4 regions of the Desulfitobacterium metallireducens DSM 15288 genome follow, and region 1 is predicted to be linked to each of the others. Evidence: riboswitches for the same ligand, from Rfam matches in the RefSeq annotation. Region 1 holds a riboswitch; each other region holds the start of a gene.
What was found. A riboswitch is a leader RNA that binds a small molecule or an ion and turns the genes downstream of it on or off. The one in region 1 is predicted to bind cobalamin.
Positions count from the first base shown of each region.

Region 2: linked by a shared signal. The riboswitch ahead of cobT (nicotinate-nucleotide--dimethylbenzimidazole phosphoribosyltransferase) and the one ahead of DESME_RS03685 (bifunctional cobalt-precorrin-7 (C(5))-methyltransferase/cobalt-precorrin-6B (C(15))-methyltransferase) in region 1 are both predicted to bind cobalamin.
Region 3: linked by a shared signal. The riboswitch ahead of DESME_RS05415 (precorrin-6A/cobalt-precorrin-6A reductase) and the one ahead of DESME_RS03685 (bifunctional cobalt-precorrin-7 (C(5))-methyltransferase/cobalt-precorrin-6B (C(15))-methyltransferase) in region 1 are both predicted to bind cobalamin.
Region 4: linked by a shared signal. The riboswitch ahead of DESME_RS13490 (ABC transporter ATP-binding protein) and the one ahead of DESME_RS03685 (bifunctional cobalt-precorrin-7 (C(5))-methyltransferase/cobalt-precorrin-6B (C(15))-methyltransferase) in region 1 are both predicted to bind cobalamin.

Region 1 is NZ_CP007032.1:764,412-770,321, reverse strand. Features, by position in the region: gene cobM (precorrin-4 C(11)-methyltransferase) at 1-682, opposite strand, end outside; gene cobI (precorrin-2 C(20)-methyltransferase) at 714-1,409, opposite strand; gene DESME_RS03685 (bifunctional cobalt-precorrin-7 (C(5))-methyltransferase/cobalt-precorrin-6B (C(15))-methyltransferase) at 1,474-2,709, opposite strand; cobalamin riboswitch at 2,850-3,027, opposite strand; gene cbiD (cobalt-precorrin-5B (C(1))-methyltransferase CbiD) at 3,098-4,195, opposite strand; gene DESME_RS15565 (YmaF family protein) at 4,410-4,736, shown strand; gene DESME_RS03675 (MerR family transcriptional regulator) at 4,918-5,682, shown strand; gene DESME_RS15310 (cell wall-binding repeat-containing protein) at 5,812-5,910, opposite strand, start outside.
Region 2 is NZ_CP007032.1:1,739,753-1,745,662, reverse strand. Features, by position in the region: gene DESME_RS08345 (sensor domain-containing diguanylate cyclase) at 1-157, shown strand, start outside; gene cobS (adenosylcobinamide-GDP ribazoletransferase) at 260-1,036, opposite strand; gene cobU (bifunctional adenosylcobinamide kinase/adenosylcobinamide-phosphate guanylyltransferase) at 1,039-1,653, opposite strand; gene cobT (nicotinate-nucleotide--dimethylbenzimidazole phosphoribosyltransferase) at 1,934-3,064, opposite strand; cobalamin riboswitch at 3,175-3,349, opposite strand; gene DESME_RS08325 (hypothetical protein) at 3,536-3,772, shown strand; gene DESME_RS08320 (ATP-binding protein) at 3,940-5,367, shown strand; gene DESME_RS08315 (Nramp family divalent metal transporter) at 5,449-5,910, opposite strand, start outside.
Region 3 is NZ_CP007032.1:1,113,508-1,119,417, forward strand. Features, by position in the region: gene DESME_RS05395 (response regulator transcription factor) at 1-52, shown strand, start outside; gene DESME_RS05400 (ATP-binding protein) at 45-1,901, shown strand; gene DESME_RS05405 (class I SAM-dependent methyltransferase) at 2,319-2,894, shown strand; gene DESME_RS05410 (NifB/NifX family molybdenum-iron cluster-binding protein) at 3,213-3,569, shown strand; cobalamin riboswitch at 3,657-3,844, shown strand; gene DESME_RS05415 (precorrin-6A/cobalt-precorrin-6A reductase) at 3,964-4,698, shown strand; gene DESME_RS05420 (energy-coupling factor ABC transporter permease) at 4,727-5,491, shown strand; gene DESME_RS05425 (energy-coupling factor ABC transporter substrate-binding protein) at 5,491-5,790, shown strand; gene cbiQ (cobalt ECF transporter T component CbiQ) at 5,783-5,910, shown strand, end outside.
Region 4 is NZ_CP007032.1:2,775,523-2,781,432, forward strand. Features, by position in the region: gene DESME_RS15460 (polysaccharide deacetylase family protein) at 1-735, shown strand, start outside; gene DESME_RS13480 (DUF1646 family protein) at 752-1,783, opposite strand; gene DESME_RS13485 (acetate uptake transporter family protein) at 1,946-2,542, opposite strand; cobalamin riboswitch at 2,793-2,966, shown strand; gene DESME_RS13490 (ABC transporter ATP-binding protein) at 3,086-4,606, shown strand; gene DESME_RS13495 (energy-coupling factor transporter transmembrane component T family protein) at 4,593-5,330, shown strand; gene DESME_RS13500 (hypothetical protein) at 5,363-5,893, shown strand.

The DNA of each region.
Region 1 (5,910 bases):
TTTGAGCCTGTTTTCGAATTCCTGCTTGCTTAACTTTCTCTTCGATCGTTGCCAAGGTTCCAATAACTTTTTGTTCATCCTCCCAGCTTGCCCGGTAAACTACTGCAACAGGTGTTTCGGGAGCATAGCCTGTTAATAATTCCTGAACCACACGGCTCATATCTTGCACACTGAGGAAAATCGCCATACTTGCCTGATGTTTAGCAAGCTCTGCTAAGCTTTCTTTTTCGGGTACAGGCGTGCGCCCCGCCAAACGGGTGAGTATCACGGTCTGACTGACTTCAGGAAGCGTAAACTCTCTTTTTACCGAAGCTGCTGCTGCGAAAACTGAGCTCACTCCAGGAATCACGGAATAAGAAATTCCCCGTTGCTCAAGAGGTTCCATCTGCTCCTGAATCGCTCCGTAAACACTCGGATCCCCCGTATGAAGTCTTACCACGGTTTCTCCGTGCTCTACTCCTTCAATCATGATGCGCAGGGTATCTTCTAAAGTTAAGCCTGCACTATCGTATAACGGAATTCCTTCCCGACAATAATTCAAAATCACTGGATTGACGAGAGAGCCTGCATAGATTACCCGATCCGCTGTTTCAAGAACTCTCTTGCCTTTAAGCGTTAGCAGTTCAGGATCACCAGGTCCTGCTCCTACAAAAATGACTTGACCTTTATTACGCTCAACCACACTATCCCCTCCAATGCAAATTTTCTGGATATCACACTGACCTGTTAATCAACACAAGACTTAAATAATCGACTTTTCCTGCTTCCTCCTGCTCAGTGAGTTCACGAATTTCTTCACCAGCTTGTCCTACTCGAGTTGCCAAAACTGCCTTTCCCCCACTTTCGTGGAGATCCTTCAGGACCTCTGGCAGATTGCGTGAAACCTTCATTACCACCAGATTCGGAATTTCGGGATATTTATCAACCCCTTCAATCCCTGGCAAAACAAGAAGCGGTTCATCTCCGGTAGCTAGCGGCTGATTCACTTTAGCCGCTGCAGCAGCCATAGCCATGATTCCCGGAACAGTTTCAATTTGCTCTGAAGGCAGTTCTTCTTTTAAAAGGTTTAAAAGGTAGGTGTATGTACTATAGAAAGAGGGGTCCCCTAAAGTCAAAAAAGCAACCGATTTTCCAGAATGCAGAGCATATAAAATTTGTGTAGCCGCATTTCGCCAAGCTACCTGGAGAATTGCTTCATCTGACGTCATTGGCATTTCTAATTCCATCAGTTGAATATCCGACGGACAGTGCCCTTTAGCAATCTCCCAGGCCACACTCTCCCGATCCATCCGGGATTTTGGCACAGCAACAACGTCAACCTGTTTAAGCACTTCAACCGCTTTTACCGTGATCAGTTGAGGATCGCCTGGTCCAACTCCAATTCCGTAAAATTTACCTTCTATTGTCATATATTTCTCTCCTTCCATTTGTTACATGCTGAGATATCTTAGAGACGTTCAGCCATACGCTTGCTTACTCTAATTGCCTTTTCCTTGCGTTCAAAATAAAGACAGGATTCATGGCTTGAGCCATATGAAAATCCTTAATCCCCTTCCAGCGGACTGCCTGAATTGAGATCACATCAATCTCCTCAAAATCCTGCTGTTGGAGTAGCTCCAACCCCCGCCCCACAGTCTCCAGGGTAACTGCCGTTAAAACAACTCTTCCACCAGATCGCAGTGGCGCCTTTTCTAAAATTTCTTTGAGTTGGCCATGACTTCCTCCAATCAAACACACGTCAACTTGAGGAACTTTTTCAAAGGCCTGAGGAGCTGTACCCCGGACGAGTTGTAAGTTGGGAATCCCAAATTTCGTTTGATTTAACAAAATAAGTTCTTGAGCTTCATTATCTTCTTCTACGGCAAAAACCCATCCTCGCCGTGCTAACTGAGCTGCCTCAATACTTAAACTACCCGTCCCTGCTCCCACATCTAAGACCTTATCATTCTCCTGAATCTTAGCTTTAGCAAGAACCTGAACCCGAATTTCCTCTTTTGTTAAAGGTACTTTACCACGAATAAACTCTTCATCAGGAATTCCCAAGCCCGCATTTTCCAAAGTTTGAGTGTTCTCTAGATTGTCTCCTTCTTTTAATGAAGGAGGATAGAGAAGGACGATTGCATGATTATACGTTTTTTTCTCTTGTGCCAGCATTTGTGCGTCAGTGGTAACCCATTCCTCTTCTGGATAACTTAGAAGATTTCCCAATGATATTTTTAAATTTATCCCATATCCATCATAATAGGCAGCAACTTTCTGAGGGGTATTTTCTCCACCTGTTAATATGGCTAAAGGCTTTTGAAACGTTAATGGCAAACGGTTCAGTGGCCTACCATGAACGCTGTGTAATTCAGCTTCTTGCCATGGCAAACCAGCTCGTGCAAAGGCAAACTGCATGGAGCTTATTCCGGGATAAACGCTAATCTCCGTTTTGGGAAACTCACGCTTTAACATTGGAAGAAAGCTATAAAATCCAGGATCTCCTGACACCAAAACACCCACTTGCTTCTTTTCAGTTAAAGCCAAGCGTATTTCTTGGATAGTCTCACTCAATTTTCCAGACAAAATGATGCAATCACCCGGGAAATTAGGAAAAAGTTCGAGTGCACGCTTTCCTCCAAATAATACTTCGCAGGATGCAACAATTTGGTCAATTACAGGCGGTAACCATTCCCTGCTCCCCGGTCCGATCCCAATGACTTTTATCATTCCACAACCTCCGCTATGTTGTAAATTCTTCCCTATATCTGAATATTCTAACATAATGTAAAATAAAAAAGATGAGTCTCGACCGACTCATCATGGTTTATTTGCTTGCGCATACTAAACTCATCCCCTATCGCTCGTAGGTTAAGTAAATGCTCAAGGCAGGTCTCCTGGCTTCAAGTCGATGCTCCCTTCCCCTTCCCAGTTTCCCAGTGGGTATATCGAAAGGAACTCCTTGTTTCACAGTGGCGGGACCGCGCCGGAATTACACCGGCTTCCCTTTTCATCCTCCGAAGAGGAACCTTGATTTCTAATTATTCATTTCATTCTTGTCTCTGATAATTCTAGAGATATTGCCAAAATCCCTTTAATTAGATTAAAAAGCTTAAAATTAAAATTCATATTCGTGGGGCCACTGCCATTTTGACTGAATCCATTGTTGGGCTGTATCGTCCCATCCAATGAAACTTCCATCTAATAAAGTAAGCACCGTTCCCACCTTCACCTTTTCCTGAACATGTTCCATTGCACGCCGGCTCACTAAAGCGGCAATTTCATGGATTAGATCTTGTTCACCCAAGGAAATTAGCTCTGTTGCCGCTCCTTCTGCTGTAGGAAATTCAGCGATACTCCTTAACTGCTCCAAAGAGATCCCATGAAGTGCAGCATGAGCCACTAAAATCTCCATTCGTGCATCTGCGACATGGTTATGAGTATGAAAAATTCCTCCCGCAACTTTTAAAAGCTTCCCGATATGGCCTAATAAAATCACATTCTTAATTTTGCGATAAGCAGCTTCCTCCAAAATAAAGCCGACGAAATTACTCATCTGAATTACAGCTTCTGCTGGTATTTTTAATTTCTCAGTTGCTGTCCTAAATCCATAATGACCCGGTGTCAAAATGATCGTTTGATGTCCATAAGCGATCGCTTGATCCAGTTCCGGTAAAATCGAATTCTTAAAAGCCTCTTCTGACATAGGCCGAACAATTCCCGTAGTTCCTAAAATAGAGATTCCCCCAACAATACCTAGTCTTGGATTTAAGGTATGCTGAGCTATGCGCTCACCCTCAGGCGCTTCGATAATCACTTCAATTTCTTCTTCAGGAAATACCTCACGGATGGCTTTTCGAATCATCTGTTGAGGAACCGGATTGATCGCACTTTCGCCAGTTGGTACTTGGAGCCCTTTTTTAGTAACAATGCCGACTCCTTTACCCCCACGAATGTGAATTTCTCCTTGATTAGACAGAACCCGTACTTTAGCTTGAATCTCTAAGCCATGGGTTACATCAGGATCATCCCCAGCATCTTTTATAATCCCAGCATTACCCCAAACACTTTCTTTTTCCACCCATTTAAGAGGAAGATTTAAGCGTTCTCCACTCGGCAACGGGATTTCAACAGTTATTTGTTTTAGTTCATTTTTAAGTTGAAGGCAAGCAGCCTTTGCCGCACCGGCAGCACAGCTTCCTGTGGTATACCCCATCCGCCATTCATGAGAATCCTTATCTTTATGACTCAAACTCTTCCTTCCGCCTTCCTCTAAAGAATAAGTCTCTTTCTTATTTTATACTCTATTATTTTAGGAGAAGTTCGGCAAATTTACTCCATCTTCCTTCACGATATTTAAAAGATCTGCCAAGTTTCACCCTTGTACTTAAATATGCATAAGCTATGAATATGAAGGCGAGGTGAATCTAATGGTTTCGTCTGACTATCATATTCATTCTTTTGGAGCACGCACATCCTGTGCTAACGGTCATATTCACTGGATGTGCGGAGTAACTGGGCCTAGTGTTTCAATGGGTCCTTCTCATGTTCATTACTACGATGGAATAACTTCCTTCGATCAGGGTCATGTCCACTGCTTTAGAGGCTGTACCGGACCAAGTATACCTTACCCTGGGGGCGGGCACGTTCATTCTATGAATGGATGTACGAGTATCGATCATTATCATTCACACCATTACGGGTCTTATACAGGGAACGAGGAATCTTCAAGGTTATTCCAAAGTAAAGTACTCTAAATTCGTTAAACTCATTAGAAAGCTAAATTTCAACTCGTAAAAACTAGGACAATGCTAAGCTTCCGACTGGCATAAGTCCTAGTTGTTCTTATGGAAATGAATATTTTATTTAGGCAATTATTTTCCTCTTTACCTTGACGCAGCGTGAAGGTGTATAGTCATCTTGTCAGGAGGTCATCACATGGAATACACAGTACAAAAGTTAGCACAGATAGCAGGTATCAGCACTCGTACCTTACGGTATTATGATGAAATTGGAATTCTCAAACCGGCAAGAATCAGCTCGTCAGGGTATCGCATTTATGGCCAAGCTGAAATCAATCGATTACAACAGGTCCTATTTTATCGAGAGCTGGGTGTGAATTTAGACAACATCAAAAATATCGTAACCGCACCTTCCTTTGACAGCACAAAGGCGCTGGTAGAACACCGTGAGAAGCTTCTTGAAAAAAGGAAGCAATTAGATGTCTTAATTGCCAATGTTGACAAAACCATTGCACAATCGGAAGGGAGAATTATTATGTCCGATAAAGAAAAGTTTGAAGGCTTTAAACAAAAACTTGTAGAGGACAACGAAGCTAAGTACGGCCAAGAAATCCGTGAGAAATATGGTGATAACACGGTTAATGCATCTAATCAACAGGTGTTAGGGATGTCCCCAGAGCAATATGAAAAGGTCACAAAACTAGCTGAAGATGTCCTCGAAACCCTTTATGCTGCCTTTAAAACGGGTGACCCTGCAGGTGAACTCGCTCAAAAAGCAGCGGATCTCCACCGTCAGTGGCTCTGTTATTATTGGGAAAGCTATTCCAAAGAAGCCCATGCAGGGCTTGCTCAAATGTATGTGGATGATCCAAGGTTTACTGCACACTACGATGAGAAACAACCCGGCGCCGCCGAATTTTTAAGAGACGCCGTCTTTATCTACACGGGAATGAAGAAGTAGATAACGTATGAACCAAAATTAGCATTCCGTTTTAATGGACCATAGTAGGATATTGCGAACCAGAAATTATTATATATTTTTCTATTGGGATGCATTATAAAGCCGTCACACAAATGTGACGGCTTTTTCCTAATTGGAAATAGTAAATCCGATTTTGTTACTATAGTCTGTTTCTCCAGTATCACTATTCCGTAGGATTACGAGTAAAGAATACTTTCCAGGTGTTAA
Region 2 (5,910 bases), 980 kb from region 1:
AGGAAACCTTGGTCTTAAACAGTTTGGGCTTGACGTAAGTATTGGTGTCGTTGAATTTCCTGCGGAAGGGCGGAATTACGAAGAATTGTACCGTCTGGCAGATCAACGTCTTTATATTGGAAAAAATATGGGCAAAGGGCAGATCGTTTTTCATTAAAAGAAGCCGTTATTTTGAAGTTCCTCATTGTTGAGGAGCTCAAGATAACGGCTTCTTTACTCATTATTTTGAACTTAGATAGCTGAAATATTAGATCTAGGTTTACCTAAAGAAGGGGATTACGCCGATTAAAAAAAGTATCTCTGAGAGTTCAATGCTGGCCCCGTATAGATCTCCGGTTAATCCGCCCAAAAGGCGTGCGACTTTCTTTGAAAAGTAGTAAATAAAGAGAATGGAGAAGAGAAAACCAATCAAACCAGCCAAACCTAAAAGATAAACGGTCAGAGCCAAGCATATTAAGCCTTCTATAGTAAAAAATAAGGGCTTTTGAAGTGAACTTTCGTGAAACCCTTGCCCGAGTCCTTCTTCGCGAGCATAGGGATAAAAGAGAATTCCAAACATAAAAACCCAACGTGATAGTATCGGCATGATAAGTAGGGTTAAAATAGGTGCAAAATGAGTGGAAAAGGACACGAGGGGAACGCTTTCTTGAAGAAGTCCTGCTACGAGTGTGAATTTGAGGAGGAGAAGGGCGCTTGCGCTTAAAGCACCAAACGATCCAACTCGGCTGTCTTTCATGATTTCAAGCATTTTTTCAGGGGTCCGAGCTGACCAGAGGGCATCCATGCTATCCATGAAGCCATCCATATGAATGCCGCCTGTTAAAATTAATTCTTCAATAATCAAGGCAGTAGCAACAACAAGGGGGGGATAAAAGTTTAGCAAAAGGAGAGCACTTAAGCTCAAAATAACGCCAAGCAGCAGACCGACGATCGGATAATAACGCTGACTAGCAGTAAATTCTTCTTGGGAGACGTCTGTTGGTGCGGGGAAAGGGAGGCGTGTCAAAAAGGTTGCAGCAATTATAAATCCACGCATAATTAATGATGCTCCTGTCGTGGTTTTAAAGAATCTAGAAGTTCCTGCCCTGATTGTTTAACTTCAAGGGGGTAACCTGAAACGACCCAGAAGACTTTATCAGCTTTGTGAGCAAGTAGCTGGTTGCCTCGTCCTGCTAAATCCCGGTAAGAGCGGGACATCGGATTATCAGGGACGATTCCTTGTCCCACTTCATTTGTTACCATAATGACCTGCGGAGTTATTTCCTGGGCCAGGGTTGCAGCTTTTCGAACTTGGTCGAGTATTTTTTCCTCTGCTTCGGGAGTTAAGGTATCGGGGTAATGGGAATCTGAAGAAGAGCTCAAGGACTTAAGCATGAGATTAGAAAGCCAGATTGTCACGCAATCCAGCAGGATAACTGCATTTTCACTGCGGATTCCTTCCAACACTGAAGGAATATCGAACGGTTCTTCAATGAGTTCCCAGTTGCTGGGGCGTTGCTGTTGGTGTTTTTGGACTCGCCATGCCATTTCCTTATCGAAGACTTGCGCTGTAGCAATATAGATAACGGGTCGACCGGGGTGGGCAGCGAGTTGTTCAGCAAAGGTGCTTTTACCGCTGCGTGCTCCGCCGGTGATAAGTATGAAGTTAGACATTAGAGTGTTCTGCCTCCTTAGGTTGGGTTATCATCTCCACTTCCGAGTGCACCCTCTATCCGGCCGAGGTGCTTGAAGTTTTATGAGTATAAATATTCTTTTAAATTTCTATTTCACCTGCTTTTTGTTCTTAGTAGTCTTTTCCTTTATCTTGGTTTTTACTTAGAACTATTAAAGCGTACTTATCGATGGAGAGCTGACCTCGTTAGCAATGTTGATTCTGAGGTCAGCTCTTTATCATTATTTTTGTGTTGTATCAGTTATTAAGCGAAGTATTAGATTAAAAGTCTCCTGTGGTGACGCCAGCTGATTCGAAGGTTGCCATTTCATCAGCGATTTTGAGGGCAGCTTCTACCATTGGAAACATGAGGGCGGCGCCTGTTCCTTCACCAAGTCTCATGTGGAAATCAAGTCGAGGTTGGAGGCCGAGTTGTTTTAGGGCTAAACGGTGGCCCTGTTCTTCTGAGTTATGAGAGGAGATCATATAGCGGGCAGAGATGGGGGCAAGTTGTGCAGCTGTAAGTGCAGCAGCTGAGGAGATAATGCCATCAAGGATGATGGGGATATGTTGATAAGCAGCTTCGAGAATCGCTCCAGTTAGGGCGGCAATTTCAAGGCCTCCAATTTTGGAGAGGGTATCAATAGGGTCAGAGGGGTCAGGTTGATTGACTTCGATGGCTCGTTTAATGACATCTTGTTTATGTTTTAGGGCCTCATCGCTGACTCCTGTGCCGCGCCCGGTCACTTCTTCCACGGAGTGGCCGGTAAAGACTGAGACTAGGGCAGCACTCGGAGTGGTATTGCCGATACCTACTTCACCCGTTGCTAAGAGATTGACGCCAGAGTCGACTGTTTTAGCTGCAATCTGTGCACCAGTAAGCAGCGCGAGTAGTGCTTCTTGACGGGTCATAGCAGGGCCTTCAGCTATATTATTGGTCCCATTCTTAACGCGATTGACCATCAGTTCGGGGGGGTCTAAGGGGGCAGCAATTCCGATGTCAGTTGCGATGACTTTAGCGCCACCGTATTCGGCAAGGACATTGATACCTGCACCTCCTTCGAGGTAACTATAGAACATTTGAGCAGTCACTTCTTGGGGAGCAGCACTGACTCCTTCTGTTACAACACCATGATCTCCGCCCATGAGGAGGACAGCTTTTCCTTCAATTTTCGGTTGTGAGGTGCGGAAGATTCCCGCAAGTTGTTGGCCAATATCCTCTAAGACGCCTAGGCTTCTGGTAGGTTTAATTTTTACATCTAAGCGTTGTTGCATGGCTGAGATAGATTCCTGATCGAGCTTTTCAATTCCACTCGTAAGCTCTTTTAAGGCGGACTCAAGGGCTTGTTCGTCCGCTTCTTTGAGATTATTGTTTAGACCATGAAAATTCCTACTCGTCCTTTTTGTTGTCATTTTAAATCTCCTCCATTTAGTTTTTATTTTTTGTAAAAAATAAAGTCCCGCCACAATTTTTATTGTGGTCGGGACTTTTCCGTCATCGCCGCCGCTTTCCAATACCCCGGAAAGACTTTTCTTCTTAGGCAGGTCTCCTGGCTTAGACTCAAGCACCCTGACGCTCCTTCCCAGCAAATGCCAGTGGATTAGCGAGGGCTCATCTTTACAGTGGTGGGTCCGCACCGGATTAACACCGGTTTCCCTATTCTCCCCGTGAGGGGCACCTAAGAATAATACAATTAAATTTACCTTAAGATTACCAAAGATTCGGAAAAAGTCAAGTATAAAATATGGGTCTAATAGATGATACAGGAGCTTGTAACCATTGTCCAAATCTAACATAGTCTATAGTAGAACGGAGAAGTGAGATGAAATTGAGCACTTGGTCCAGGAATATTTCACTGTAAGGGTAATAAAGGGGGAGATTTAATGAGCGAAGAATGTACGAAATTACCGGGAAGCTTAATACGCATTAATATTCCAGGAGGAGCTGTCATTAATCTTTTAGACTTGCTGGAAGTGGCTTCACCAGATGGAATTTGTATAACTGTTCGTAGTCCAAGACTTGGTGAAGAGCATACGGCGGATGATGAAACGGATTCTACGCGCGGTTCACTTGTTGATATGGTGAAGAAGGCTAAAGCTGTGATTGATGTTCTCAATTGAAAAGCAAAATGGAACCGGAGGGTGAGTAAGCTCACCCTTTTTATCATGCGTGGAAAATTGTGAATTGAGTAAGGTAAGAAACATAAATCTATGATATAATACAGCTAGTAAAAAATAGAGTGGGGTGGCATTGTACTACAACACTTTAATCGAAGGAGTTTATATATATGAAACGGGGAGAATTGAGACAATCGGAAACATTGAAATATGAGGATTTAAAGGATAGATGCTTAAATGGGACAGCACAAACCCAAAAATACGCTTATCTATTAGAGGGTTTAATCATTTATAGATCACTGCGTGAAGATCCAGTCGTAAAGAGCTTACAGAACGTATTCACTTCATTAACTCAAGAGAAGGTTGATTGGGGTCAAGTTTATCGAAACTATCATACATTTTGTGCACTAGCAACTGAAGAGAATTGGCCGGAATATTTATGGGATCTTGTCCTAGAAGCGGACAATGTTTTTTCGCGTCAAGCTGGTTTTAAAGCGTGGGGAAGTTTAGATCTCGGACTTAAAAATCTCGTTATTCATGATGTAAAGGCAGTCCAGAAGATCGCTTCTCTTCAACCAGAACAACTACAACGAATGGTTTGTGGAAGAATGGATATAGAAGCTGAATTGGGAACTAACTCAGGGGTAGAGTGGCTCGGAAGGATGGAACAATGGCCTTTATGGGCTCCCCAAGTAGGTGAGATTCATCAGGATCCTAGCCGTGCAGGACAGTTTTTAGAAAAAATGCGTAATGAAGTTAAAGCAGTTTTACGCGCAGACGATGACGAAAAGGCGGTTCAAGAGTTAGCCTCTTTCTATCAAAAAATTGGCTCCGGTCTAATGGCAACAGGATTGGCCTTTAAATGGGACGGGAATGCTAAACTTCTCGTTACGGTAACTCCAGATCCAATCCGAAAAGAACAGTTAATCGGCCAAGAGCGAGAACAGGGCATTCTTTTAGAAAACACGAATTTCTTCCTTTCAAGATACCCAGCCAACAATGTAATTCTTTATGGAAACAGGGGAACGGGTAAATCATCTCTCGTCAAGGCTCTTCTTCAGGAATATTGTGATCAGGGGCTAAGATTAGTGGAACTTTCCAAGCAAGATTTAACCGACTTTCCTTTGATTATTCGTTTTCTCGCGCCTCAACCTCAAAAGTTTATTCTCTTTATCGATGATCTTTCGTTTGAGGAAACGGAGTTAGCCTATAAATCGTTGAAGACCGTTTTAGAGGGAGGCTTGGAAAAGCGTCCTGATAATGTTCTTATTTACGCGACCTCGAATCGTCGCCATCTTATCCGTGAAAACTTCTCCGAGCGTCAAGGCGATGAGATTAATGTCCGTGATACTATGGATGAAAAACTTTCGTTAGCGGATCGTTTCGGGATCACGATTACGTTCCCCTCACCAGACCAGGAGGAATTCTTGCGGATTGTGGAAGAATTGGCTGTGCAGGAAGGATTAGCACTCGAAAAAGCGCAACTTCGCCAGCAAGCCCTCCGCTGGGTCATGATGCATAATGCGCGTTCAGGTCGTACCGCTCGGCAATTTATTGACTATTTAGCGGCTCAACAGAAGATCAATTTGAAGAAGTAAAAGGTAACTTAAATATAAAAATTTAGAATGAAATTAACTGATAATCTTTAACTAAGAAAAGTGTGGTAACCCACACTTTTCTTAGTTAAAGAGGGTTAGGTAGACCAAAACAGCATTGAGTGAGACAATGAGCGTCACGATAATGATTCCCATAACATTGGTCAGTTTTTTATTCGCCATTTCGCCCATCACCGATTTTCGACTTGTAATTACAAGAAGCGGGATAATCGCGGCCGGAAGGGCGAAACTTAAAGTGACTTGGCTCAGAATTAGGATTTTCATGGGATTGAGTCCGATCCAGAGCAGAATCATCGCGGGGATCATCGTAATAATTCGACGAATGTTAACCGGAATATCCAAACCGATAAACCCTTTCATCATATTTTCTCCTGCCATTGCGCCAACCGTTGAGGAGGAAAGACCCGAGGCAAGTAAGGCCAATCCAAATGCGCCACTTGAGAGATTACCAAGTAAAGGGGAGAGTGAGCGATGTGCTTCTTCAATTGTTTCGACAGGCTGCCCGTTTGCATAAAAAACGGAGGC
Region 3 (5,910 bases), 350 kb from region 1:
TATCAAGACCGTCTGGGGAGTGGGATATAAATTTGAGGTAAAGCATGTTTAGAAAAACGATTACATTTAAATTAACAGCCGGTTTTGTAGTTATTGTTCTCATATCAATGCTAACGATTGGACTTTTTTTCATCCAAATGTTTAGACAATATACGTTCGACAGTAAAGAGCAAGTCCTGCTAGAAAGAGCGCGTAGTATTTCAGAACTATTCAGTGAAAATCCGCAAAGTAGCTCGCAGATGCGGGGCTATGGTGGACTGATGAAAGTATTAGGTAACCTTGCAGAGGCAAAAGTCTGGATAACTGATGACAAGGGTAACCCTGCTGCAATATCTGGTACGAATATAAACATGGGCATGGGAAACGGTATGGGGGGTAAGGGCGGTGGTCTAGGAAATAGCGCTGGAAATGGTATTGGTCAAGCCTTTAGTAAAGACCCTTTGCCTGCAGAAGCGGAAAACGTGATCACGGAAGTTTTAGCGGGTAAAGAATCAATAAGCGAAAATTTCAGCGGTGTCTACAACGAAGCAACGCTGACCGTAGGGGTTCCAATACGGAATTCGGATCAAAACGTAGTTGGTGCAGTCTTGTTACATTCACCTGTTACAGGTATAACCGAAACTATTGATAAAGCGATTCATATGTTAGAGATCAGTCTTTTGGCCGCTCTAATCCTTGCTACAGGCTTAGGAATATTCTATTCTTTACTTTTTACTCGCCCCTTGAAAGCCATGAATCGCACTGCCGTAGAAATGACGCGTGGCAATTATGCAACGCGAACAGGAATTAAACGTGAAGATGAATTGGGACAATTAGGAAACTCGCTTGACCAACTTGCCGAGAAGCTGGGTTACACGATTGATCAGCTTTTTCAGGAAAAGGGCAAAATAAGCGATATAATCGCCAGCATTTCTGAAGGAATAGTAGCCTTTGACCTGAATTTTAATTCACTGAGTATTAATAGTGCGCTTTCGGAAATCATGAATCAGACTTTGGTATACTCCAATGAAGGACTAAAAAAGGACTTTGAAGCTTTGGCGATCTACGACTCACTTGAACGAGTTATTATGGATAAAAAGTCGTTGCAAGTCCTCAAAGATTGGAAGGGGAAAAAACTAAGATTTACTTTATCTCCTATCATTGACAATCAAAACAAAGTTACGGGAAGTGTCGCCCTAGTTCAAGATATTAGTGAAAGCGAACGCCTCGAACAACTGCGTAAAGATTTCGTTGCTAACGTATCGCACGAATTCAGAACACCTTTGACGGTTATCAAAGGATCTGTCGAGGCCTTGATGGATGGGACTGTTGACCAAACACAGGATATCGAGCATTATTACCAAAGAATGCTAGCTGAAACCAAGGGGTTGGAGAGATTGGTTGGAGATCTGCTTGAGCTATCCAGGCTTCAGTCCGGAAAAATCTCAATTCATCAGGAAGAGATCTACCTTCCAGGCCTTATTTCCGATGTCATTAAGAGTCTGCAAACATTGGCCGATAAAAAAGAAATCCAAATCGTTTATCAAGGGTTGCCCAATGTTCCTGTCCTTAATGGGGATTATGATCGTTTAAGACAATTATTCGTGATTTTTATTGACAATGCGGTGAAATATTCTCATACTTCAACAGTGATAACAGTTGAACTAAACGTAATAAAAGATAGTACACTCCAAGTCAAGATTAAGGATCAAGGTTATGGAATTCCTCAAGAAGAACTGCCTTATGTGTGGGATCGCTTTTATAAAGCAGATAAGTCGCGTCAAAGTAAGGGCACAGGACTTGGGTTGGCTATTGCTAAACACTTAGTTCAGCTTCATCAGGGTCAGGTATTCATGACCAGTGAAGAGGGGAAAGGTACAACCGTTACAGTACAACTTCCTTTAAATATTTGTGCAGATTAGTGTATGGATTTGACACAGACAAGGGTAAAAGTTATGATATTCGTATATACCCCCTGCGGGTAATAATGATGAAATAAGATAAATACGGGAAACGGGTGAAATAAACAGATGATCAGCGTCACTGAAAAGGCTGCGAAAAAGCTTAAAGAACTTATCGCGAAAAAACCAAATTCACAAAATACGGTGATAAGGGTTTCTTTCGGGGGATTTGGCTGAGGCGGTCCTAATTTTAGCTTAACTCTGGATGAGTTAAATCAAGAAAGCGATAAAGTTGTTGAATGTAAAGGAATTAGAGTGGCATATATTTCCTCCATTGAAGAGTATATTGATAATGCTATTATTGATTATTCTAACTTTTTCTTAAATCGCGGCTTTTATATTAAAGGGTCAGGACTATCGTCTTGCTAGGAGGTAATAATGAGTCATAAATTTGATCCAGCTCATAAAGATAAACTTAAAGCCGAATGGCGAATAAAGGCCATACCCCCAGTGCAAACCTTACAAAGATTAGGGCTAGTTGCTGAAGATAGTGTAGCTGATATTGGTTGTGGAATTGGATTTTTTGCGATTCCAGCAGCTAAAATCGTTGATTCATTGAATATAATTTATGCGTTGGATACATCAGTAGAAATGCTCGCTGAGGTTGAAAAAAGGATGAGGGAGGAAGAGCTTTCCAATGTCATTCCGATAAAAAGTGAAGAGTATAATTTTAAACTTTCTTCTGAATCAGTAAGTTTTGCGCTTTTGGTTACAGTTCTTCATGAGATTGAAAACAAGGAACGATTTCTTCAGGAAGCCCGTCGAATTCTGAAACCTGCTGGGAGAATAGCCATCATAGATTGGGAGAAAAAGCCGACTGAGATGGGCCCGCCGCTTAACCACCGTCTCAGTTTAGAAGAAGTCGAGGAGCTTTTGATGATGACCGATTTTGAAGTCAATCAGGAACACCATTTTACCGAAGCATTTTATGGCCTAGTTGCTGTAAAAAAATAAGAGATTTTAGAGCTAGATATAATATCTTTTGTGGTAATAAAGCATGATGATTCGCTTTTTACCTTGTAAACTTCAATAAGAATATTGAACACATTTCAACCAGAATATTTAATTAGATTAAAAGCGGATGGAGGTAAAGAAGCAATAGAAGATGGCTATAGTTTTATCAATTCATATTAGTGACAAAAGGGGACCCTAAAAAATGATGTTGCAGAAGTCAAAGTCCTTGAAGGTTGAGGACTTGAGGGGGATGCACACGGGGGAAACTAGTCATTGAAAATAAATAATAAGAACAAAATAAAATTGGAGGGTTTCACAATGAAAAAAATAGCAATTCCAACTAATGGTGAGGTTTTAGATGCCCATTTCGGCAGAGCTTTAGCATTCACAGTCTTTGAAATCGAAGGAAATGAAGCGCGTAAAGTAGAGGTTCTCAGCGCTACTGGCCTGCAGCATCAACATGAAGGACTTGCAAGTATGTTTAAACGTGATGGGGTAAATGTCCTCGTCTGCGGAGGTATTGGTGGGGGTATGATCAATGGTCTTAATGCTGTAGGTCTGGAAGTAGTTACAGGAGCTTCGGGAAATGTGGTTGATGTGGCGAATTCGTATGCCAAGGGGAATCTTGTGAGTACCGGGTCTGTCTGTCATGAACATGAACACGAACACCATTAAGAATAAGAACCAGGTAAAGTAAAGATTGAGAATATCTTTCAGAAAAATCTATACAAACAATCTTTTTTGATGCTATAATTAGTAAGAATTAAATATCTGGACATGAGTGATTTTTCCTGAGGGAAAAATTTAAAAGGGAAGTTAGTGCAAGCTAACGCGGTACCCGCCACTGTAAGAGGGAGTTAACTTACATAGTGTCACTGGGGATATACCTGGGAAGACGTAAGTTGATGAAGATCTTGAGCCAGGAGACCTGCTCATACCAAACATTACGACTACCTACGGGATGTTAGGAAGGTGAATGCTTGTGTCTGCGGTTTTCGTACCGGATACTAGTTATGAACTCTGAACCCTTCTGTTGGTGAAGGGTTTTTTTTATTGGAGGTAAACACGAATGTTCATTCTTTTGGGAGAAACGGCTGCAGCACGTGAGATCAGTGAACATCTTAATAACAAGAGGATTGAGTATAAACGAATTCAAACCTGGTCAGAGAAGTCTAGTACGCAAATACCTACGGCCATTCTTGATGCCAGCCATCCTTCCTGTGGTGCTAAGTTTACCTCGTTGGGTAAATGGTGCGAACACCAAGGAATCCCCTTTCTGCGGCTGGAAAGACCTGAGACTCAGCTTCCGACCAACTCCTTAATTTCTTCAGTACATAATTGGGAGGAAGCCTTGCTTCATTTGGAACAATGCGTCGAGACACTTTACCAAGCGAAAGGTCGACCGGTTACGATTTTTGCGACGACAGGGAGCCATCAACTCGAAAGTATGGTGAATAGTTCTTTTGCCAGCCATGTTCGTTTCGTTGTGCGTGTTCTTCCTGAAGGGCGCATCGTACAGAAATGCCAGGATATGGGCATCCACCCTAAAAATATTGTTGCGATCCAAGGTCCCTTCTCAAAAGAGCTAAATCGGGTATTATTTAAGTCTTATGGAGCAGATATCATTTTAACACGAGATAGTGGTTCTGCCGGTGGGACGGATACCAAAATATTAGCTGCCTTAGAACTGGGGTTAAAAGTTGTACTTCTAAGGAAGACCAAAATAAGCGGAGGATTGACCATGAATAATGTTAATGAATTACTGGATTGGGTAGATAAGTATCAACAAGCGGAATCTACCTAAGGGAATAGAAAATGAGGAGGTTATCAGAATGAAAAAAAGCATATTACTTGCCTTAGTTTACTGTTTATCCGTATTTGCCCTCTTTCCTGATAACGCCTATGCCATGCATATCGCTGAAGGATTTTTGCCCATGAAGTGGGCTGCATTCTGGTGGATTGTCATTCTCCCTTTTCTGATGGCGGGGTTACGTTCGATCAACAAAACGGTGAAAGATAATGCTAACCTTAAAATGCTGCTGGCGATGGCAGGGGCCTTTGCTTTCGTTCTTTCGGCCTTGAAAATTCCATCAGTCACGGGCAGTAGTTCACACCCAACAGGTGTAGGCTTAGGAGCTATTCTTTTTGGACCTGCTGCAATGAGTGTGCTCGGGGTAATCGTTTTAATCTTTCAGGCTGTTCTCTTAGCTCATGGCGGCTTGACTACACTCGGAGCGAACACCTTTTCCATGGCAATAGTTGGACCTTTTGTTTCTTATGGGATCTATAGAGGCCTTCAAAAGTTGGGCGTTTCAAGAAGCATTTGTGTTTTCTTAGCCACAGCTTTGGGTGATCTTGGTACTTATATAACGACTTCTCTCCAGTTAGCTTTTGCTTTTCCATCTACTCAGGGCGGTGTAATGGCTTCGGCCACTAAATTTATGGGCATTTTTGCTGTAACTCAGATTCCTCTGGCGGTTAGTGAGGGTTTGCTTACAGTCTTAGTATTTAATCTCTTGACTAAATACAGTAGTAAGGAGTTAAAGCAACTTGCGATTTTCAGCACCCCAAAAGATTTAGAACTTGAGGTGAAATAATGAAATCTATTATGAAAAATATTTTATTGATAGTTCTCGTTGTTGTCTTAGTGGCTATCCCATTATTCATGGTTAAAGGAGAATTCACAGGAGCAGATAGTCAAGCTACAGATGCCATCATGAGTATTGAGCCTAATTACAAGCCTTGGTTTAATTCAATTTATACGCCGTCGAGTGGTGAGGTTGAGTCATTCTTGTTTGCACTGCAAGCGGCAATGGGGAGTGGAATTGTTTGCTTCTATCTGGGTTATAAAAAAGGGCAACATAAGAAGTCTCATGAAGAAGCTTATCATGATTAATATTGATCAATATGTTTATGCGAACAAACTTTTAACAATTCATCCTGCTGAGAAATCTTTTTTGGCTATGGCGACCATGGTTGTCTGTTTAATTTCAACCTCAATCTATACACCAATAAT
Region 4 (5,910 bases), 1.2 Mb from region 1:
GCTTTACTGCAAAATCCTCCCTCGAAGATTTCCCCAGAAACGTTTTCCTCAATGACTTCTCAAGGAACAACAACCCGAGTCCCCGTTCTCTATTATCATTCCGTTATGGACGAGCCTGGCAACGAATTGCGCATGCCCCCCACAGAATTTGAGAAACAGATGGAGTACTTATCGCAAAACGGATATCACGTCATCACTCTCGATCAGCTCTATAATGCCTTCTATAACAAAGGTTCACTCCCCGATAAACCCATTGCCATCACTTTTGACGATGGCTATCGCGATAATTTCACCAATGCCTTTCCCATTATGCAAAGATATCATTTCCCCGGAACCGTCTTTATGGTATCAAGCTATATTGACGGAGAAGGTTTTTTAACCTCCGATCAGCTCCAACAATTGCAAGCTGCGGGATGGACAATCGGTGGTCATTCAGAGAATCATACCAATTTATCAGAAGTCAGCGCTGAAACTACAACAGAAGAGTTAAAAAATTCGCGTGCCATCCTCGAAAGCCTTCTGGGATACCCTCTCAAATACATCGCCTATCCCTTTGGGGGATACGATTCTCATGTAATGAAACTGACTCAAGAGGATGGTTATCTAGCAGGCTTCACAACTGCCCGAGGCTGGGCTGACCCAGAATCCAATCCGTATGCGCTCCAACGAATTTATTGTTATGCCAACATGGGAATTCCCGAACTTGAACGTCGCATAACAAATCCTCAATACTAAGGTTTGCCTTAGTCCCTTATATCAGATAAAAAATAATCCCATAAAAAGCGACCATAATCACAAGTCCGACAGGAACACCCAACCTTGCCCACTCTTTACTCTGGATATTCAATTTACTCGCCGCAATAATATTAGGAATATTCCCCGGAATGAGCATACCGCCACTGATTAAGAGTCCGAGCAAAATAGCCATAATCTGATCAAGAGACATCTTATCACTGATCTCCGCTGCCGCTAAAGTCGCATTATCTAAAATAGCCGAAATCATATTAATCCAGTACAGAATCTGACTGGGTAAACCCAGAATAAATCGATCGATGATCGGTTTGAGCCCTGTCCCCAAAAAGGTTAAAGCCATCACAAAAAGGTAGATTTTCAAGGCACGTAAAACGACTTCTTTGTAGCTTTCCTCTTCTTGTAAACTTTCTAAACCCAAAGGCTCCTGTTCCGTACGAATGAAAAAGGCAGCAAACAGACCCAGCGCGATAATCGCCGGAACGATGAGTTCTCCAAAATTACGGAATAAGTACCAGAAGTCGGCATGAAGTTTGGAAATGACGATTGTCGCTAGCGGTTCTCCAATCGGCGTTAAAGCAGCCCCTAAGCCAATCGCAAAACAACTAATAATCACGAGAGCAACTTCACTGGTGCGATCCAACTTCAGATTGTTGACAATTTCGACCAAAAGCAAAGCCGCAATAATCGCCGTAATTACACTTGACATCAATCCTAAGATAAGGACGATTAAAAACATCAATAACCGTGCTGGTACATGGCGTTGAACGCTTTGGATCATATGATTGATCTTTGTTTTAAAGATTTTAAAAATTATACCGAAACCAAGAACTGCGGCCGTAATCATAATCGGTTCTTCCAAGGCCTTCTTGAATAATTCCAGCGTCATTTGCTGTGAGATCAGAACGGACAAAAGACCCATCACAAATAGAAAAAATTCCAGGTTCTGCTCCACTTTTTTTATGGTAAACGGCAAAACCAAAACAAGTAAGATAATCAGTCCCAATCCGCCATACATAAGATTTTCTGCCAAAAACAACCTCTCCTATACATCATTCATCTACTGAAAACCCCTCTTCAGCACACCCTAATTATATCACTTAATTCTGAATTTGCTGTACATAAAAATCCACCTAAAAATGCCAAAAAAGTCCCTGCCTGATGGTTTTAACATCGGGCAGGGACTTTTTCTATACTATTTTATCCATGGACCCGTAATAGGTAGAATCGTTTTCCCATAGGCAGTATTGAGAACCATTGCCGAAGAGAGATAAATTCCTAAGATGCCCGTCATGAGCAACGCATAAGCTGCAATAGGTTTGAAGCTTCCACCGAGTAAGCCTATATCCATCAAAGCAATGAAAATAATGCCTATTTCTAAAACAACTACCGCTGTAGCCATAATGCTGGTGCCCTTGAAGTAAGCAGGACACCATAACAGAAGAACTAAGGCAAGACATAACCATGCCCATCCATCAACATGAGTATCGAGAGGAATTGCCCATTGGTTAGCGGCAGCAAAATATTTAATAAAAAATTCAATTGAACCCGTCAACATGAAGAACGCAGAGAAAAATGTAAAAACATTACCCCCAGTGCTGTTTCCTTCTTTAAGTTCAATAATTCCAACGACAATCTGAATAAAAAAGCCACCTAACAGCCAGGCCCCCATCAAGGGTAAGGCCCCTACCGTTACTTTACCGCTTAATAGTGCGTAAAAGATAAAACATGCTACAGCAAGCGCTACGAGACCTGCAGGTGCAGGATTTGCCCATTCCTTTTTCTCTGACATTTAAACGTCCTCCTTCTCATGCCTCTCCATTAACTAATCTCGTTTTTCTAAAGGGATTATTCAGGGGAAGTATTCAAGTGAGTTTGATAATCACCTCCTTCTTATATGTCAGTCGCCTCTAGGATGGGCGAATATAAATACATAATATATTTAATTTTCTAAATTTTCAATACTTTATAGTTGCCTTTGAAAATTTTTTAATAAATGATCTATTGACAAAATTTACAAATCAATTTAATATGGTCTCAATTGAACATCATATTTAATAGGTGCCCGCAAGGGACAATAGGGAACCAGGTTGAATTCCTGGACGGACCCACCACTGTAATTAGATGATGAAAATGTGCATTAGCCACTGGGATAACCGGGAAGGCGTACATCGGAGTCTATAAGTCAGGAGACCTGCCTATAAAATATCGCCAAAAGGACAATGGTAAAGTTCTAGCTTTTTGATTAAGCTAGAACTTTTTTATATTCTAACTATCTTTTATCTTTTATACTTCTATCTCTTATCTTCTATCTTACTTTTTGAGGTGTATTGCTATGAAAACGATTGCCAAAATCAAGATCGAAAAACTCATATTTCCGCAGGCAGAAAAACCAGCTCTCCAAAACATCGATTTGGAAATATATCAAGGAGATTTCCTCGTCATTACCGGCGATGTTGCCTCAGGAAAATCGGTCTTACTGCACTCCATTACAGGGGCCATCCCGCATTTTCATAACGCGGAGTTAACCGGTAAAATCACCCTCCTCGGTCAAGATGTCAAGGACCTCCCCCTCAACAAAATGTCCGATTATGTTGGCTATATGATGCAAGAACCACAGAATCAATTGATTAGTCAGGAGGTCTATGACGACGTAGCCTTCGGTCTTGGCAACCTGGAAATTCCCCTTGAGCAGATCAACAAAACGGTAAAACGTACTTTGGAATTTGTAGGTCTAGCAGGTTATGAAAGGAGACAGACCGCATCTCTTTCCGGCGGGCAGGCCCAACGTGTCGTTTTAGCCAGTGTTTTAGCCCTCCAGGCACCGCTTTTGATTCTTGACCAACCAACCGCCGAGCTCGATCCTCAGGGTCGCTTCGAGCTTTATCAGCGACTGAGTCTCTTAAATAAAACCCAGAAGCTCACGATTATTCTGGTCATGGATCGAATCGAGGAAGTCCTTAACTATGCCAACAGAGTCTTATATCTTCAAGACGGTGAAATTATCAAACAGTATTCGCCTGAATCATATTACCAAGATCAAATCCTCCATCGAGAAGGAAAATTACAATCTATCTCTGCCAACGCTAGCAGTACTGCCAGTACTCCCACCCCGCAACGCGTCGGCCCTCCAGATATAATTGCTCAAATGAACCATGTCTCCTACCATTACAAAGACAATTTATTAGGTTGTAAAGACCTCAATCTAAAAATTCATAAGGGTGATTTTTTAGCGGTCATTGGTTTAAACGGTTCAGGGAAATCAACCTTAGCTAAATTACTGGTCGGTCTGTTAAAGCCTTCTCAGGGTGAGCTTAAACGGTTTACTCAGAACGCTGGCTTCCTCTTTCAAAACCCCGACTTTCAAATCTTTGCCAGTACATTGGAAGAAGAGGTTGGATTTTCACTCAAGTTAAGAGGTGAAGCTCAGGAAATAAGGGATCAAAAAATTGAGGAGTCTCTAGAATTTTTGGGGCTGCTAAAGTATAAAAAAATGCATCCCCAACGCTTAAGCCGAGGTCAGCGCCAGCTTTTAGCCCTCACCTCTGTTCTCGTCAGCGATCCAGATTTCATCATCGCTGATGAACCGACTTCGGGTCTTGACGAAAACCAGGGCTATCGGATTATGGACAAACTCTTCGATTTATCCCAAAAAGGCAAAACCATACTATTAATTACTCATGATTTGAGCATGGCTAGCACGTATTCTAACCGCTTAGTGGCGATGCATAACCATAGACTTCAACTCGATATTGCAACACGTGATCTTGACGAACATCTTGCTGAACTTCAAGCGATAGGCCTGAATTTTCATCCGCTTATTTCCTTCAAGGAGGCTCAGAATGGAACTTTCTAAGCTCGATCCCCGGACAAAGCTGCTTTGGTATGCTCTCCTGATCTATTTCTCACTGAGCAGTGGAACCCTTGTTCAGTTAGGCCTTGTTTTCGGGGTCTGCCTTACCGCTTCTCTTCTCATAACCGGTTCTTTAAAACAGTATAAAGTCATGATTGGCATCCTGTTGCTCTTGGGATTTCAGACTCTGATTCTTCAGTTGATCTTCTGCCGGGAAGGCGAAATCATCTACCAATGGGGACTCATTACAATCTACAGCGAAGCCGTACCCCTTGCAATCACCGGCCTACTCAAGGCCTCGATTATTGTTTTTGCCAGTATGCAATTTTTCACGTCATCCTCACCTCAAGACTTTACCTTAATGCTGATGAAATTCAAAATCCCCTATCGCTTTGCTATGCTGGTGGGACTGGGCGCCCGGTTCATCCCCCTCATGAAAGAAGAATATGTGTCCATAATCGATAGCCAGCGAACTCGCGGTCTTCCCATGAACAGTGTTTGGGACAAGATCAGAGCCCTTATTCCAACCTTCCTGCCTTTTTTATATCGCGCCGTCCGACGCTCGACAGAAACGGCTCTAGCCATGGAGCTAAGGGGCTATGGACGGAGCAAAAACCGAACCTTTTCTTCCAGTATAGCGATTAAACCTTACGATATCGCCTTAATCATAAGCATGATATTGGTAATTACCCTCGACCTCGTAAATAGGGTATTTCCATTAATATAAATGATTCACCAAAATCTAAGGAGGAAAATTCAATGGAGAAAAAATTATTGAGAACAGACACTAGAGCCTTAGTTGGCTCCGTCATCGTCGGGATCGTCTTCCTGATTTCAATGCAGGTCACAGGACGGATCGACGGTATTTTAGACCCGACCCTCTTACTTTTAAATGGAACTGCTTGGTCTTTCTTTACCGGCCTCATCATTTTAATGTATAAACAACCAGCGGGTATTATTGCTGGATTATTGGAAGCCATTGTCGCCATGGCAACGGCCTATTCCCCACTCGCCTTTTTCTTCCTCTTCGCTAATACCATTGGCTCCATTTCTTACTCCTTAATTGAACGAAAGCTTTCCATGGAGAAATTAAGTCACCATATATTAGCTCAGATCGGATGTAATGTAACGGGTAACTTGTGCGTGATGGTCGGGTTGATTTATGTCATTCATCTGGACTGGAAGGTCGCTCTATTTAGTTCAGCATTAACCACCCTTGTTGCCACTATAGTTGCCGGCATCCTGACTCTAAAAGTCTACTCAGCCTTGCAAAAATCCGCCTTAATTTAGTTGTTTGGGGGTCGTTA